Regions from separate parts of the Streptomyces sp. NBC_01298 genome, predicted to be linked through region 1. Evidence: riboswitches for the same ligand, from Rfam matches in the RefSeq annotation. Region 1 holds a riboswitch; the other holds the start of a gene.
What was found. Region 1 has a riboswitch for guanidine ahead of OG730_RS26205 (DMT family transporter). Riboswitches for the same ligand answer to the same signal wherever they lie in the genome.

Region 2: another riboswitch for guanidine. It lies ahead of OG730_RS35705 (Ohr family peroxiredoxin); the one in region 1 lies ahead of OG730_RS26205 (DMT family transporter).

What each region holds. Positions count from the first base shown of each region.
Region 1 is NZ_CP108414.1:5,759,747-5,767,266, reverse strand. It holds gene OG730_RS26215 (transglycosylase domain-containing protein) at 1-597, shown strand, start outside; gene OG730_RS26210 (FG-GAP repeat domain-containing protein) at 695-1,636, opposite strand; gene OG730_RS26205 (DMT family transporter) at 1,971-2,291, opposite strand; guanidine-III (ykkC-III) riboswitch at 2,323-2,416, opposite strand; gene OG730_RS26200 (GroES family chaperonin) at 2,472-2,816, opposite strand; gene OG730_RS26195 (DUF3618 domain-containing protein) at 2,863-3,180, opposite strand; gene bcp (thioredoxin-dependent thiol peroxidase) at 3,296-3,763, shown strand; gene OG730_RS26185 (HNH endonuclease signature motif containing protein) at 3,908-4,930, shown strand; tRNA gene OG730_RS26180 (tRNA-Leu) at 4,973-5,056, shown strand; gene rdgB (RdgB/HAM1 family non-canonical purine NTP pyrophosphatase) at 5,116-5,733, opposite strand; gene OG730_RS26170 (hypothetical protein) at 5,778-6,164, opposite strand; gene rph (ribonuclease PH) at 6,289-7,020, opposite strand; gene OG730_RS26160 (PTS sugar transporter subunit IIB) at 7,161-7,457, opposite strand.
Region 2 is NZ_CP108414.1:7,802,034-7,809,553, reverse strand. It holds gene OG730_RS35720 (discoidin domain-containing protein) at 1-1,912, opposite strand, end outside; gene OG730_RS35715 (type 1 glutamine amidotransferase domain-containing protein) at 1,941-2,696, opposite strand; gene OG730_RS35710 (AraC family transcriptional regulator) at 2,977-4,002, shown strand; guanidine-III (ykkC-III) riboswitch at 4,055-4,117, shown strand; gene OG730_RS35705 (Ohr family peroxiredoxin) at 4,193-4,600, shown strand; gene OG730_RS35700 (aldehyde dehydrogenase family protein) at 4,643-5,980, opposite strand; gene OG730_RS35695 (flavin monoamine oxidase family protein) at 6,099-7,415, opposite strand; gene OG730_RS35690 (ABC transporter ATP-binding protein) at 7,504-7,520, opposite strand, start outside.

The DNA of each region.
Region 1 (7,520 bases):
TTCGCGGCGTACACACCGAACCTGGTCACGGTCGTCTCGATGATGGGCCAGGACCCGGACACCGGCTCCCTGGAATCCCTCTACGGGGCCCTGGGCGAGGCCCGCATCGGAGGCGGCGGCTACCCGGCCCGGATCTGGGCCCAGTACACGAAGACGGCCCTGGCGGACAGCGACCCCGTGGACTTCGACCTGGAGCTCATGCCCGGCGCCAACCGGCCCCCGCCGCCCCCGCCCGTGGAACCGAACCCCAGCCAGTCCGAGGAGGAGACCCCGGGCGACCGTCCCTCGGGCCGGCCGGGCCGCCCGACGCGGACCCCTTCGACGGGCGGGCAGACGGACGGAGGCCGCACGACGGGCGGCCAGAACACCGGAGGCCAGACGGACGGGGGCCAGACCACGGGCGGCCAAACCACCGGAGGCCAGACCACCGGCGGCCAGACCACCGGAGGCGAAACCACCGGAGGCCAGACCACGGGCGGTCAGACCGACGGCGGCACCACGAACGGCACGACGAACGGCACGACGAACGGCACGACGACAGGCGCCCAAGGCGGCACCACCGAGGGCCTGCGTCCACCGGCGGACCTACTGGAGTAGCCACCGCTCAGCCCAGGACCCGGGACACCGCGGGCCCGTGACATGCCAGTGGCCGCCCCCTCCTCGGGGGCGGCCACTGGCATGTCCTACGGACCGGTCACAGCAGGTTGTAGGCCTGGAAACCGCTGCCGATCTTCACCGGCTTGTTGAACGGGGCGGCAGCGCTGCCGGTCCCCGTGTAGCGGTAGAGGTCCCCGTTGGACTTCCGCGCGACCAGGTCGGTCTTGCCGTCACCCGTCAGGTCACCCACCGACACCAGCCGGTTGTAGGTGTTCCAGCCGGCACCGATCTTCGTGCGCGCCGCGAACGGGGCCGCGTAGTTGCCGGTGCCCCGGTAGAGCCACAGCACCCCGGAGCCGTCCCGCGCCACGATGTCGGCCTTGCCGTCACCGGTCAGGTCGCCCTGCCCGGCGATCTGGGTGTACTGACCCCAGCCGGCCCCGATCTTGACCCGCGAGGTGACCCGGCCGTCCGGGTAGGCCAGGTACTCGTAGAGCACGCCCGCCTTGTCGACGCCCAGCAGGTCGGCCGACGTGCCACCGCCCAGGTTGCCCGGGGACAGCATCGTCGAACCGTAGATCTGGTACCCGGTCCCGACCTGCTTCGACTGGTACTGGCCCTGGTCGTCGGACCAGCCGTAGCGGAGCTTGCCGTCCTTGTACACGACCCAGCTGGCTTCGGCGTCCCCGTCCTTGTCGTTGTCCACATCGATGAAATCGGTGAGGTACGAGTAGTCCAGGTCGATGTTGTACGCGGGCTGGAAACCGCCCGTCCCGTTCGCGAAGAACAGGTCCAGCGAGGAGTTCTTCTTGTTGACCCCGTACAGCGGGAAGGTCGGCGTCTCGACCGAGGCCAGTGCGCGCGCCGCCGGCTGCCCGGCCTGGTGTCCGCCGCGCTGCGAGGCCGCGGCCTTCGCGGCCGCAGCGTCGGCCGAGCCGCCGTCGGCGAACGCCGTACCGCCCGCGACGGCCGCCGCGAGCGCGACTGCCGTACCGACGACGACGCCGCGCAGGACCGCGGAACGCTTACCGAAAGCCATGTGTATCCCCCTGAGAATGAACCCGCGGCCCTGTAGATCACCGCCGCGGTGCCAAACCCTCTCACACGTCCGGCCCGTCCCCCCTCGGGTTTTCCCGCGGTGCCGCGCCCCCGGAAAAATTCCCGTCCGCACATACAACCCCCGCCGCCCCACGATGGTCTGACCTGTAGCGCCGCTGTATTCCGGGGCCCTGCACAGGCCCGTGAACCGAACTTCGCCGGCGCCGGTTCCGGCATGCCCGCCGGCCCCCGGCCGAGCGGTCCGGGGGGGCCCGCACCCCCCGTCCCCTTCCCCGGCCCGGGACCCCTGTGACAAGAACCACCACCGGCGGAACTCAGTGACCGGAGGTGGCCTTCAGCCCGACGACGGCGGCCAGCAGCAGGCAGATGAAGAAGATCCGGGCGGCGGTGACGGGCTCGCCCATGGCGACCATCCCGACCACGGCCGCACCGGCCGCGCCGATGCCGACCCACACGCCGTACGCCGTACCGATCGGCAGGGTCTTGACCGCGATCGACAGCAGCACCATGCTCGCCACGATGCCGGCGCCCGTGAACACGCTCGGCCAGAGCCGGGTGAATCCGTCGGTGAACTTCATGCCGATCGACCAAGCGACTTCGATCAGACCGGCGACGATGAGCAGAACCCAGGCCATGACAGGCACCTCCGGGACGAGAGCGGAACGGGGTGCGTCGTCTTGTCATGCAGCCATCGGCAACAGCGCGACAGCCACCCGGTACGGCGCGTCTCGTCGGGGGTTCTCCCCTACCGTAGCAAAGCAGAACGAAAAGGGCCGGTGACGATGGTCACCGGCCCTTTCCCACATCTCTTGGCGCTACAGATAAAGCCCCGTGGAGTCCTCCGACCCCTCCAGCCGCTCGGCGGCCACGGCGTGCAGGTCCCGCTCCCGCATCAGCAGGTACGTCGCCCCGCGGACCTCCACCTCGGCCCGCTCCTCAGGGTCGTACAGCACCCGGTCCCCGGGCTCGACCGTCCGTACGTTCTGCCCGACCGCGACCACCTCGGCCCAGGCCAGGCGCTTGCCGACGGCGGCCGTCGCCGGGATCAGGATGCCGCCGCCCGAGCGGCGCTCACCCTCCGGCGAATCGGATTTCACGAGCACGCGGTCGTGCAGCATGCGGATCGGCAGCTTGTCGTGGGTGGTGGTGTTCTCGCTCACGCACCGAACCTACCCGGCCACACCCGCCCCGCACCCCGCCGGGGCCTCAGCGCTTGCGTCGCGCCGAGATCACCAGCAGCCCCACGACGCCGATCGCGAGCAGCGCGACCGGCACGATCCGCTCGACGCGCGGGGCGCCGTCCTCGTGGCGCAGCCCGTCGCCGGCATCGGTCACCAGCCGGTTCACCGTCGCCACGGCGCGACCGACGACGTGGTCGATGTTCCCGACCATCTTCGCCTTGGCGTCCCCGACGATCGTCTTGGGGTGCATGCGCACCCCGATCTCGTCGAGCGCCTCGGCGAGCTGCTCGCGGCGGCGGACGATGTCCGCCTCGATCTGTGCGGGGGTCCTGGCTTCCGGCACCGCGCTGCCTCCGTCGTCGTGGTCGGTCCCATGGCGGGCGTAGCCCGCCATGAACAGTCAGTCAGCAGCTTAGTCTCGACTTCGTACCGATCCCCTCTTGAGGAGACTGTTGAGCATGAGCGAGCGACTTGAGCCGGGCGACATCGCCCCCGCCTTCACCCTGCCCGACGCGGACGGCAACGAGATCTCGCTCGCCGACCACAAGGGCCGCAAGGTCATCGTCTACTTCTACCCGGCCGCGCTGACGCCGGGCTGCACGAAGCAGGCCTGCGACTTCACGGACAACCTGGCGGTGCTGGCCACGGCCGGCTACGACGTCATCGGCGTCTCGCCCGACAAGCCGGAGAAGCTGGCGAAGTTCCGCGAGCAGGAACACCTGAAGGTCACCCTGGTCGGCGACCCCTCGAAGGAGGTCCTGACGGCGTACGGGGCGTTCGGCGAGAAGAAGCTGTACGGCAAGACCGTCACCGGGGTCATCCGCTCCACGGTGATCGTCGACGAGGAGGGCAAGGTCGAACGCGCCCTCTACAACGTCAAGGCCACGGGCCACGTAGCCAAGATCATCAAGGACCTGGGCATCTGACCCCGCCCCCTCCTCCTTACACAGCGGCCCGCACCCACCCGGTGCGGGCCGTTCTGCATGCCGGACGAATCCAGCCGTAACTGTCCGACTATCGGTCCGTTACTCCGTACGAGGGCCGCACGCGCGGCCGAACCGGAGGGGACCATGGCCGAACTGTACGACCGAGACACACTGACCGCCGCCGTCGCCGACTCGAAGGGCTGGGCCGACCTCATGCGGCGACTCCACATCAAGGAGAGCAGCGGGCAGCGCCGCATGATCCAGGAGAGAGTCACCTTCTTTGGGATCGATAGCAGCCACTTCACGAAGCGCAGCCCGTGGCGCAAGTACCCGGACGAGGCGATAGCAGCGGCCGCCGCGTCATCCAGCACGCTGCGCGAGGTGGCCCTCAAGCTCGGCATACGCCCTGCCACCGGCGCTCTGTCGCACATCGTCCGACGCATGACGGCAGCGGGCATCGACACAAGCCACTTCACAGGCATGCGGCGCGAGGTGATCGAGTTGCCGTTCACCTCCGCAGAGCTCGCCAAGGCGGCTGCCGACGCTGACAGCATCCGCGGTACGGCTCGCGCACTGGGCATGGCCGACGACAGTCGGTCCCGATCCGTTCTCGGGAAAATGCTCCGGACTTACGGCATCGACACCACACACTTCCGCAATTCCCGGCTGACCATTCCCGAGGAACTCCTGCGCTCCGCCACGCCGAAGGCGAACAGCTACGCGGACCTCATGCGCGCCCTCGGCCTCGAGGTCAACGACGTCAATCACCGCCGGGTACGCCGACGCGCCGCCCAACTCGGTCTCGACGTCAATCACTTCAAGCGGCGCCCCTGGGCGTCCGGCATAGCGGTGGCCCCGAGAGCCGTCGCACCCGACACCCTCAACGTCCGCCCAGAGGGGTCTGCCCGGCTCAACCGACCCCGCCTCCACCGCGCACTCCAGGAGGTCGGAGTTCCATGCACCTGCGCGAACTGCGGGAACCCTGGCGAATGGCTAGGGCGGCCAATCACGCTCCACATCGACCACATCAACGGGGACTGGCTCGACAACCGCCGCGAAAACCTCCGCTACCTGTGCCCCAACTGCCATGCGCTGACCGACACCTGGTGCCGCGGGGGCCGCGGCCGCAATGGTGTCGCCCGCCGGAGCCAGGCAGTCGTACACTAGCCGCAGCCGGCCAAGCCTGATGTCCGAATTGCCCGGCTAGTCGCGGTCGTGGTGGAATTGGCCTACACGCAACTTTTAGGTAGTTGTGGGAGAAATCCCTTGAGGGTTCGAGTCCCTCCGACCGCACCTACACGAAGGCCCCCTACGCAGCCGCGTAGGGGGCCTTCGGCATTGTTCGGGCTGCGTCAGCCCAGGAGTTCCCTCACCGCCGGGACCAGGGCTCGGAAGGCCTGGCCTCGGTGGGAGATGGCGTTCTTTTCGTCCGCCGTGAGTTCCGCGCAGGTGCGGGACTCGTTCAGGGGCTGGAGGATCGGGTCGTAGCCGAAGCCGCCCGTGCCCGCCGGGGTGTGGCGCAGGGTGCCCAGGAGGCGGCCTTCGACCACGCGTTCCGTGCCGTCCGGGAGGGCGAGGGCGGCCGCGCAGAAGAAGTGGGCGCCGCGGTGTTCGTCGGCGATGTCGCCGAGTTGGGCCAGGAGGAGCGCGAGGTTCGCGGCGTCGTCGCCGTGGGCACCGGCCCAGCGGGCCGAGAAGATGCCCGGGGCGCCGTTGAGGACGTCCACGCAGAGGCCCGAGTCGTCGGCGACGGCCGGCAGGCCGGTGGCCTGGGCCAGGGCGTGGGCCTTGAGGAGGGCGTTCTCCGCGAAGGTGACGCCGGTCTCCTTGACGTCCGGGATCTCCGGGTACGCGTCCGCGCCGACCAGCTCGTGCGGCAGGCCGGCGGCGGACAGGATGGCGCGGAGTTCGGTGACCTTGCCCGCGTTGCGCGTGGCGAGGATCAGGCGGCTGGGCTGCGTGGAGGTCATGCGGCCATTATCCCGGGCCGCCCGGCGGCCTCCGGGCCGCGGGCTCAGCCCGGGGTGCAGACCTTCGAGATCTCCCTGGCCGCGTCCGCGACCGGGGTGACGTCGGGGGTGGTGGTGCCACTCTCGATGGAGGTGCGGACGTTCTGGACGGCCGTGTTCATCGAGGAGATGGCCTTGCTCAGGTCGGCGTTGTCCGTCTGGTCGCCGACCTTCTTGAGGTTGGCCTCGATCGCGTTGAGCGCGTTCTGGGCGTCCTGCGGGCTGTTGCCGGCCTGCGAGACCGCCTGCTGGAGGTCGTTGGCGCCGTCCGTGATGGCGACCGCCGTGCTCGCGCAGTCCATCGCGGTCGAGATCGCGTCGCAGGAGGTGATCGCGGGTATGGCGAGCGCTGCCGTCAGGGCGACGGCTGCCAGGCGGTACTTCGGCTTCACTTCGGCCCCCAGGAGGATGGTGCGGATACGCGGATACGCAGATACGTGGACGGGCGCACGGCTTCGACGCCGTGCACCCGTATGCCAAGAGACGCGCGGACGGGCCGCGCGGTTGCCACCAGCGTCAGAGGGTGAGTTCCAGGGCGCCGAGCTGGAGGGCTTCCAGGTCGGCGCAGCCGCCGGCGGCCAGGTCGAGGAGGGCGTTGAGTTCCTTGCGGTCGAAGGGCTCGCCCTCGGCCGTGCCCTGGACCTCGACGAAGCGGCCGTCGCCGGTGCAGACCACGTTCATGTCGGTCTCGGCGCGCACGTCCTCCTCGTAGCAGAGGTCGAGGAGCGGGACGCCGTCGACGATGCCGACGCTGACGGCGGCGACGGTGCCGGTCAGGGGCTTGCGGCCGGCCTTGATGAGCTTCTTGCCCTGGCCCCAGGCGATGGCGTCGGCCAGGGCCACGTAGGCGCCGGTGATGGCGGCGGTGCGGGTGCCGCCGTCGGCCTGGAGGACGTCGCAGTCCAGGACGATGGTGTTCTCGCCGAGGGCCTTGTAGTCGATGACGGCGCGCAGCGAGCGGCCGATCAGGCGGGAGATCTCGTGGGTGCGGCCGCCGATCTTGCCGCGTACGGATTCGCGGTCGCCGCGGGTGTTCGTGGCGCGGGGCAGCATCGAGTACTCGGAGGTGACCCAGCCTTCGCCGCTGCCCTTGCGCCAGCGCGGGACGCCTTCGCTGAAGGAGGCGGTGCAGAAGACCTTGGTGTCCCCGAAGGAGACGAGGACGGAGCCCTCTGCGTGCTTGCTCCATCCGCGTTCGATGGTGACCGGGCGGAGCTGTTCGGGCGTGCGGCCGTCGATGCGAGACATGGCACCGAGCCTAGCCGGTGCGAGGGAACGAGAAGACCCCGTCCGGGTGCGTCCGGTCGGGGTCCTGTCGTACGTACGGGTGCGCGCGCGGGCGCTCGTACGGGTGCGCGCAGGGGCGCGCGTGAGCCGGTGGGCTCAGCTCACATCATGTCTTCGATGTCGGCGGCGATCGGGTCGGCGTCGGTGCCGATGACGACCTGGATCGCGGTGCCCATCTTGACGACGCCGTGGGCGCCGGCGGCCTTCAGCGCGGCCTCGTCGACCTTGCTCGGGTCGATGACCTCGGTGCGCAGGCGGGTGATGCAGCCCTCGACCTCTTCGATGTTCTCGATGCCGCCGAGCCCGGCGACGATCTTCTCAGCCTTGGTGGCCATGTGTTTCTCCCTGAGTTCTACGAAGAACGAGTCCGACTGACATCCGGCGCCCGGCGTCTGCACGCCTGCCGCCCGACCGACCGACCAACAGGGCGGTCCGCTTCGTCACGGTAGCCCACGATTGGC
Region 2 (7,520 bases), 2.0 Mb from region 1:
TGCACTCGTAGAGGCGGACGGTGCCGGGCGCGGGGTCCCTCAGCACCTTCCAGACCCCTTCGTGGGTGAACCCGGAGGGCAGGGAGCGCGAGGACGCCACGTGCCCGGCGTGGGGTCGGTGGCCGCGGACCAGCGGTACGTACGGGGTGGTGTGGCGACCGGCTCCCTCCCAGGTGCGCAGGTAGCCCTCGGCTCCCCGCATGAGCTCGTCCACCACGTCCTGGCCGCCGGTGACCCGGATGTCCTCGATCCAGTCGGGTACGAGGCCGTAATGGGTGCCGCCGCCGTCGGTGTTGACGTCCCAGACGCGCGAGCCGGTGACCTGCCGGTCGAGGACCGAGCCGCCGTCGGGGCTGCGGAAGGGGTAGCGGACGGGGTTCCCGGCCGCGGCCCGGGGGCCGGGGAGCCAGGCGAAGCCGTTCATGTCGGTGCCGATCCCGTACCCGGCGCCGTACTCGGCGCGCAGCGCGGCATGCCTGCGCGCCTCGGCGGTGAACGCGGGCGCCTCGTACATGTGGCCCGTGATGAAGCCGCCCAGGCGGTAGACCCGCTCGGTCCAGTTGTCGTCCATCCAGCCGTGGGTGGAGAGCACGCCGGAGTAGCGTTCGGCTTCGAGCACGCGCAGCGCCCGGTTGGCCGCCTTGACACTCATGTGGTCGATTTCCAGCATCATGTTGCGCTTGGTCATGCCCAGTACCGCGTACTCGCCCAGCGCGGTCAGGCCCCGGCGGTTGCACTGTGCGGCCTGCAAGGAGGCTTCGTACTGGGGAAGTTCGACGCCTTCCGGCAGAGATTCCCGAATCCGGGCCTCGGCCTCGGCCTCGGCCTGCGCCTGCGCTTCGGAGGTGCCGGGGTCCGAGGCCTTCACGGCGGCCCCCGCCTCCGCATGGCCCTCGGCGGCCAGTCCGAAGCCGATCGGGTTGTCGTGCTCGGCGCCGGGGCAGGGCTCCGTGCTCCAGAAGGTGCCCGTCGACAGGAACTGGCCGGCGTTGATGGCCATGCCCTGGGTGCCCGAGTCGAACCGGACGCCGCACAGGGCGTTGTCGAACTTGTGGCACAGGAACATGCTGCGCACGCCCAGAGCGTGCAGTTCGTCGAGGCCGCGGTCGATGTCGGCCATGGTGCAGCGGGCGCCGTCCAGTACCTGTTTGCAGCCGAACGGTTCGGAGGTCTCCACCCCGAGGACGACGGCCAGTTTGCCCTCCTGGATGACCTTGCGGGCCTGGTCGGGCTCGGTGACCACCCGGAACCAGCCCTTGCCGGGGCCGCCGTACATCGTGTCCACGTGGTTCTGGAGTTCGTACGTCTTCTGGATCTGGAGCCTGATCGCGGTCATCTCGTCACAGCCGCGGTCCTTGAAGAAGTGCATCGAGCAGATGACCCCGTTGGTGACCATGTCGTTCACCAGGATCCGCTGGCCGCCCCGCCACGCCCGCTCCACCCAGGCGTAGTAGGTCTGCTGGTGGGTGGCGGAGTCGTGGGCCGGCCAGTCGCGGAACGTCGGCCAGCCGGTCGGGTCGTGCCGGCCGTCACCACCCTTGGTGATCATGTCGAAGAGGGCGAGGACACCGTTCGGGTAGTGCTCGGGACAGTCCCTGAGGGCGTCCGCCACCCCCGCCGCGGAGAAGGTCTTTCCGCAGACCAGCCGTCCGCCGAAGGCCTCGTCGGACATCAGGTGGACGTGCCCGTCGACGTATCCGCGGACCCGGCCCTGGGCGTCGGTGCCGGTGAACGGCTCCCCGGTGACGTTGACCTGCGAGTCCGGGGCCGGGCGCGCCACGGGCTCCCACCACTGCGGGCCCGCCGCCGCGCCGACGGCCGGGGGGCCGAGCAGCAGGGTGACCAGTGCGAGGACCAGGCCGGCTAACAAGTACCGGCTTCGCCCGGGGGCTCTTCGACGGTTCATCCCCATCCCTTTCTCCTTCTCCTTCACAGTGCGTTCATGACATGACATGGGTACGGACCAGGGCCAGGTACTCGGCCGCCAGGCGATGGCAGTCGCCTGGCCACCGCGCGGAGACGTAGTTGCCGTCCTTGACGGTGAAGCCGCGTCCGGGCCGGGCGGCGGTGTCGCGGAGGGGCAGCGGCGGGCCGGTGAGGAAGTGGGCCGGATCGGCGAGCGCCGCGGTGACCTCCTGCTGCACGGTGGTGCGGTAGGTCCGGTAGTAGCGCCCCAGCCAGAACCGGGTGAGGTTCCACCCGGTCAGCTCCAGCAGGGACGTCAAGGCCGTCGTCCGCCGGCCGTGGAGGACCGAGCGCCCGGTGGCGGGATCCTTGGCCCGGGCGGCGAGGAGCACTCCGTGGCAGACGGCCCCCATCGGCAGCCCCTGGGTGAAGACCCGGGCGAACAGGTGCTGGGCGGTGGCGTCCTCGAGCAGGGTGCGCATGCCCGGGGCGTGGCCGCCGGGGACGAACAGGCCCGTGACGTCGGCCGGGTCCACCTCCTCGTACGGGGAGGGGGCGAGGAAATGGGGGTCCTCGGTGAGGTCCCGGTAGGCGGCGAGCTCGGCGCGGCGGGTCATCAGCCAGGGCGACAGCCAGGAGAAGCCGAGGTCCGTGAGCCGGGGGTCGGCGTACGCGGCCTTGCCGCCCGGGGTCGCGAACCGCACCTCGAAGCCGGCCTTCCGCAGGGCGGCCCAGGGCACCGCCGCCTCGGTGGGGTCGTAGTCTCCCGCGGGGAGCAGGAAGAGAATCACGGCGTACTCCTCTGAGCGGTGGCGATCGCGACAGCAAGAGCGGCACGCTCCCCGAGCGGGGGGGCGCTGGAGCGTGCCGCTCTTGGTGCCCGAAGGCCGACCTTAGGAGCAGCCCCCGGCGCCGTCATTGACTTCGGCGGCCAACCCGTTGACTCTCCGGACCGGCCCCGGCGTCGTCCCGCGGGCGGTGCCGCGGAGCGCCGTGCCGGGGCGCCGTGCCGGGGCCGCGGTGACGCGGGCGGTGTTGACGCGGGCGGCGCGTCCGCATTGACTGACCGATGTGTCAGCCATCGAGCCGCCCTCAGTCGCCGCGTGCTACGCCCTCGCCGTCCTGAGCGCCACGGCGGAGGGCACCGGCGGGTCGGCCGCCCGGGCCCTGCCCACGGACCGGCTGGAGTTCGGCGAGATGCGTGCCCTGTGGGACGAAGTACTGGGCGCCGTGGGCGCCGGCCCGCACACCGGACTCCTCGTGGGCGACCGCATCAGGCCCGAGGGACTGCACATCCTGGGCCACCTCGTCCTCACGTGTGCCAGCCTCGCGGACGCCGCGCGGGCGGCCGAGCGCTACCACCCCCTGGTGAGCCAGGCGGGCGCGGTGACCCTGCAGCGCCGCGCCGGCGTCGGGCGGGTCTGCTACCGGCCGAACGTCGCGCCGGAGGCCATGCACCCGCAGCAGGTGGAGGCGGTCGTCAGCAGCATGGTGCGGGCGGGCCGCTGGATCGCCGGCGACGGCTGGGCGCCCCTGGCCGTGTCCTTCACCCACCCCCGCAGGGGCTCGGCGGAGCCGTACGCCGACGTCCTCGGCTGCCCCGTCGTCTTCGATGCCCCGGAGACCGCGATCACGGTCGCCGACGACGACCTCGACCGGCGCCGCCCGCTCTACGACCCGGCGCTCAACGCCCTGCACCGGGCCTACGCCGACCGGCTCCTGCGCCGGCTGTCCACGGCCGTGACCTCGACCGTCGCCGAGCGCGTACGGCAGTGGCTGGAGGAGGCCCCGCTCGCGGACGCGGGCCCCGACGGCCCCGCCAAGGAGCTCAGCCTCAGCGTCCGTACCCTGCGCAGGGCCCTGCACGCGGAGGGCACGTCGTGGCGCGCGCTCCTCGACACCGCCCGCCACGGCCGGGCCGGGCGGCTGCTGGAGACCACGGACCTGCCGCTGGACCGGATCGCGCCGCTCGTCGGCCTGAGCGGTGCGACGGCCCTGGTCCGCGCCTTCAACCGGTGGGAGGGCATGCCTCCGGGGGCGTACCGCAGCCGGCAACGGCCCCGGGCCGAGGAGCGCGACGCGGCCTGCCACGGGTGAGGAGGGTCACCGCGGGCGACGCCCCGGCCGGCCGTCTCCGTTGCTAGATTGTCCGGCGGCCGAACCCAGGCCCCGGACGAGATGCGCCGTACCCGGTTACGCACGACGACGCGCGAGGTGCCGCACCAGCGGCGCCTTCCGCTGTCCGCACCCGGGCAGCGTCCTCGTCGAGCAAGATGGGCCGAACGCCATGACCGTGCCACTCACCCGCAGCCTGTACCGGACGACCGCGCACGCCGCCGGGGGCCGCACCGGATCCGTCCGCACCGAAGACGGCCGCGTGGACGTCCGTCTCGCCCCGCCCCGCAAGAACGTCCCCGGCACCACCAACCCCGAGCAGCTGTTCGCGGCCGGTTTCGCCGCCTGCTTCACCTCCGCGCTCGCGGAGGTCGCCGCCGAGTTCGGGGCGGACGCCTCCGCCGCACGCGTGGCGTGCGAGGTGCAGCTCGGCACCACGGACACGCCTGCGGGCTACGGTCTGGCGGTGGCCCTCACCGTCAGCCTGCCCGGGTGGCGGGCGGCAGACCTCCAGCCGCTGCTGCACCGGGGGACGCGGTCTGCCCCTACTCGCAGGCAGTACGCGGCAACGTACCGCTGACGCTCCTGGCCCTGGACGACCCCGCTGGCGCCGACGACCCGCTCACAGCATGACGTGCTTGGCCTGGGTGTAGTCCAGGAGGCCTGACAGGGAGAGGTCGCTGCCGTAGCCGGAGTGTTTGACTCCGCCGTGCGGCATCTCGGAGACCGTGGTGCCGTGGGTGTTCACCCAGACGATGCCGGTGTGCAGGGCGCGGGTGGCGCGCATCGCGCGCTCGTGGCCGGTGGTCCACACGCTCGCGGCCAGGCCGAAGCGCACTCCGTTGGCGAGGTGCAGGGCCTCGGCCTCGTCCGCGAAGGACTGGACGGTCACGACGGGTCCGAAGATCTCCTCCTGCACGATCTCGTCGTCCTGGCGGACGCCCGCGATCACGGTGGGCTCGTGGAAGAAGCCGGGGCCCGCGAACCGGCTGCCGCCGGTGACGATTCGGGCGTGGGGCGGCAGCCGGTCCAGCAGTCCTCGTACGGAGGCGAGTTGGCCGGCGTTGTTGAGGGGACCGAAGTCGGCGCCGGCGCGGAGCCCGGCCGCCTCGGCGGCGAAGGCCGCGAGGAACGCGTCGTGGATCCGGCGGTGGACCAGGAACCGGGTGGGCGCGGTGCAGTCCTGGCCGGCGTTGTAGTAGGCGACCGCGGCGAGGGCGGCGGCGGTGGCTTCCACGTCCACGTCCTCGTGGACGATGACGGGTGCGTTCCCGCCGAGCTCCAAGTGGACCCGCTTGAGGCCGGCCGCGGCGGCCGCCGCGATCTCCCGTCCGGCTCGGACGCTGCCGGTGACCGCGATCAGGGCGACCGCCGGATGGGCGGTGAGGGCGCGGCCCGCGTCGCGGTCCCCGCAGACGACGTTGAGCACGCCCGGCGGCAGGTGCTCCGCGGCGATCCGGGCCAGGAGCACGGACGAGGAGGGGGTGGTGTCGGCGGGCTTGAGCACGGTGGTGTTTCCGGCGGCGATGGCCGGAGCGATCTTCCACGCGGCCATCATCAGCGGGTAGTTCCAGGGGGTGATCTGGGCGCAGACGCCGACCGGTTCGCGGCGCAGCAGGGAGGTGCGGCCCTCGGTGTACTCGGCCGCGGCGGCGCCCGGGAGGTTCCGCGCGGCTCCGGCGAAGTAGCGGACGGCGTCGGCGATCGCGGGCAGCTCGTCGTCCCTGAACCGCTCGGCGGGCTTGCCGGTGTCCCCGGTCTCGGCGGCGGTGAAGGCGTCGGCGTGCGCCTCGATGGCATCGGCCACGGCGAGGAGGGCGCGCTGCCGGATCGCCGGGGTGGTGAGGGACCACTGTCCGTACGCGGCCGCTGCCGCGAGGCAGGCCGCGTCCGTGTCGGCGGGGCCCGAGCGCGGGGCGTGGCCGTGCACGCGGCCGGTGGCGGGGTCGGTGAGGGGCATGGTCTCGCCCGAGGCAGCCGGCTGGTCCACTCCCCCGATGTGGTTGTGGAGGGGCCCGGTGTCGTTGTGGAGGGGCCCGGTGTGGTGGTCCACGGGTCCCGTGCGGTGGTGCGGGGTGTCAGCCACGGCGCAGGGCCTCCTCGGCGGCGGCTCGTCCGGTGCGGACGGCGCCTTCCATGTAGCCGGCCACCCACTGGTCGGATCCGCAGACGTAGAAGGGGGGTTCGTGGGTGCCGTGGCGGGGGCCGACGGCCATGACGTCGCCGGGGGTCCACTGGGTGACGTAGCCCTGGGTCCACGGGTCGGTGCCCCACATGCGGATGAACGCGGCGAGCGGCCGGTTGGCCTCGTCGCCGTAGAGGCGCGCGATGTCGGCCAGCAGTTCGGGGGTGCGCAGGGGTGCGGGCGTACCGAGGAGGACGCCGTAGCGTTCGGGCGGGACGAGGGCGGAGAGGATGCCTTCGCTCTGCGGCCAGGTGCTGCCGAGGATCCCTTCGCTTTCGGAGAGGCCGCTGAGGCCCCGGTCGCGCCAGAAGGGCCGGGCGTAGGCGGCGGTGAACTTGGCCGCGAGGGCGTGGCGTTGGCGGTGCAGGGAGGAGAGGCGTTCGTCCGTGACCCCGGTGACGGCGACCGCCCGGAGCGGCCCCACCGGGAGCGCGCTGACCACGGCGGCGGCGGTGAGGGTTTCGCCACCGGCCAGGCGTACGGAGCTGCGGCCGGGCCGGTGTATCGCGACCGCCTCGACGGGTGAGCCCGTACGGATCCGGCCGCCGAGGGCCTCGGCCATGCGCAGGGCCACGGTGGCCGAGCCCTCGGCGACGCGCAGGCCCTCCCACGCCTCGTACTCGTAGTGGCCGGTGCCGGGTACGGCGGCGTGTTTGCGGAGGGCCGCGAGCAGGGAGGTCCGTTCGCAGGAGCCGTCGGCGAGGGCGAGTTGGCCGATCTCCCAGAGGCGGACGACGGCCTGGGTGGCGCCCTGGGCACGGAGCCAGGTGCCGACGGACAGCCGGTCGAGGTGCGCGGCCTCGGGGTGGGACCAGGGGTCGGCGGGGTCGACGGTCGCGGCGAGCACCGTGAAGGCGGCGGTGACCTTGGCGTGGCAGGAGTCGTCACCGGGGCCGAACCAGTGGGGCGGATCCGTGGCGGAGACTCCTTCGGCGGTGGCGCGGACGAGGGCGCCGGGCTCGGAGACGTAGCTGGGGACCAGGGTCAGGCCCAGTTCCGCGACCAGGGCGGTGTAGGCGGTGTGGGCGCGGCCCACCACCTCCCCGCCGAGCTGAACCAGCCGGCCGTCGGGGAGGGTGGTCTGTTCGACGCGTCCGCCGACGCGGTCGCGTGCCTCGACGACGAGGACGTCGGCCCCGCCCGCGGCCAGGTCGCGCGCGGCGGCGAGACCCGCCAGTCCGGCGCCGAGCACGATGACGTCGTGGTTCATGGGGTGTGCTTCCTTCGGTCGGTGCCGGATGGCGGCGGGAGCGAGGGGAGGACCGGTCCTCGACTGACCGGTCAGTCGAGGACGCCGGTCAGTCGAGGACCAGGC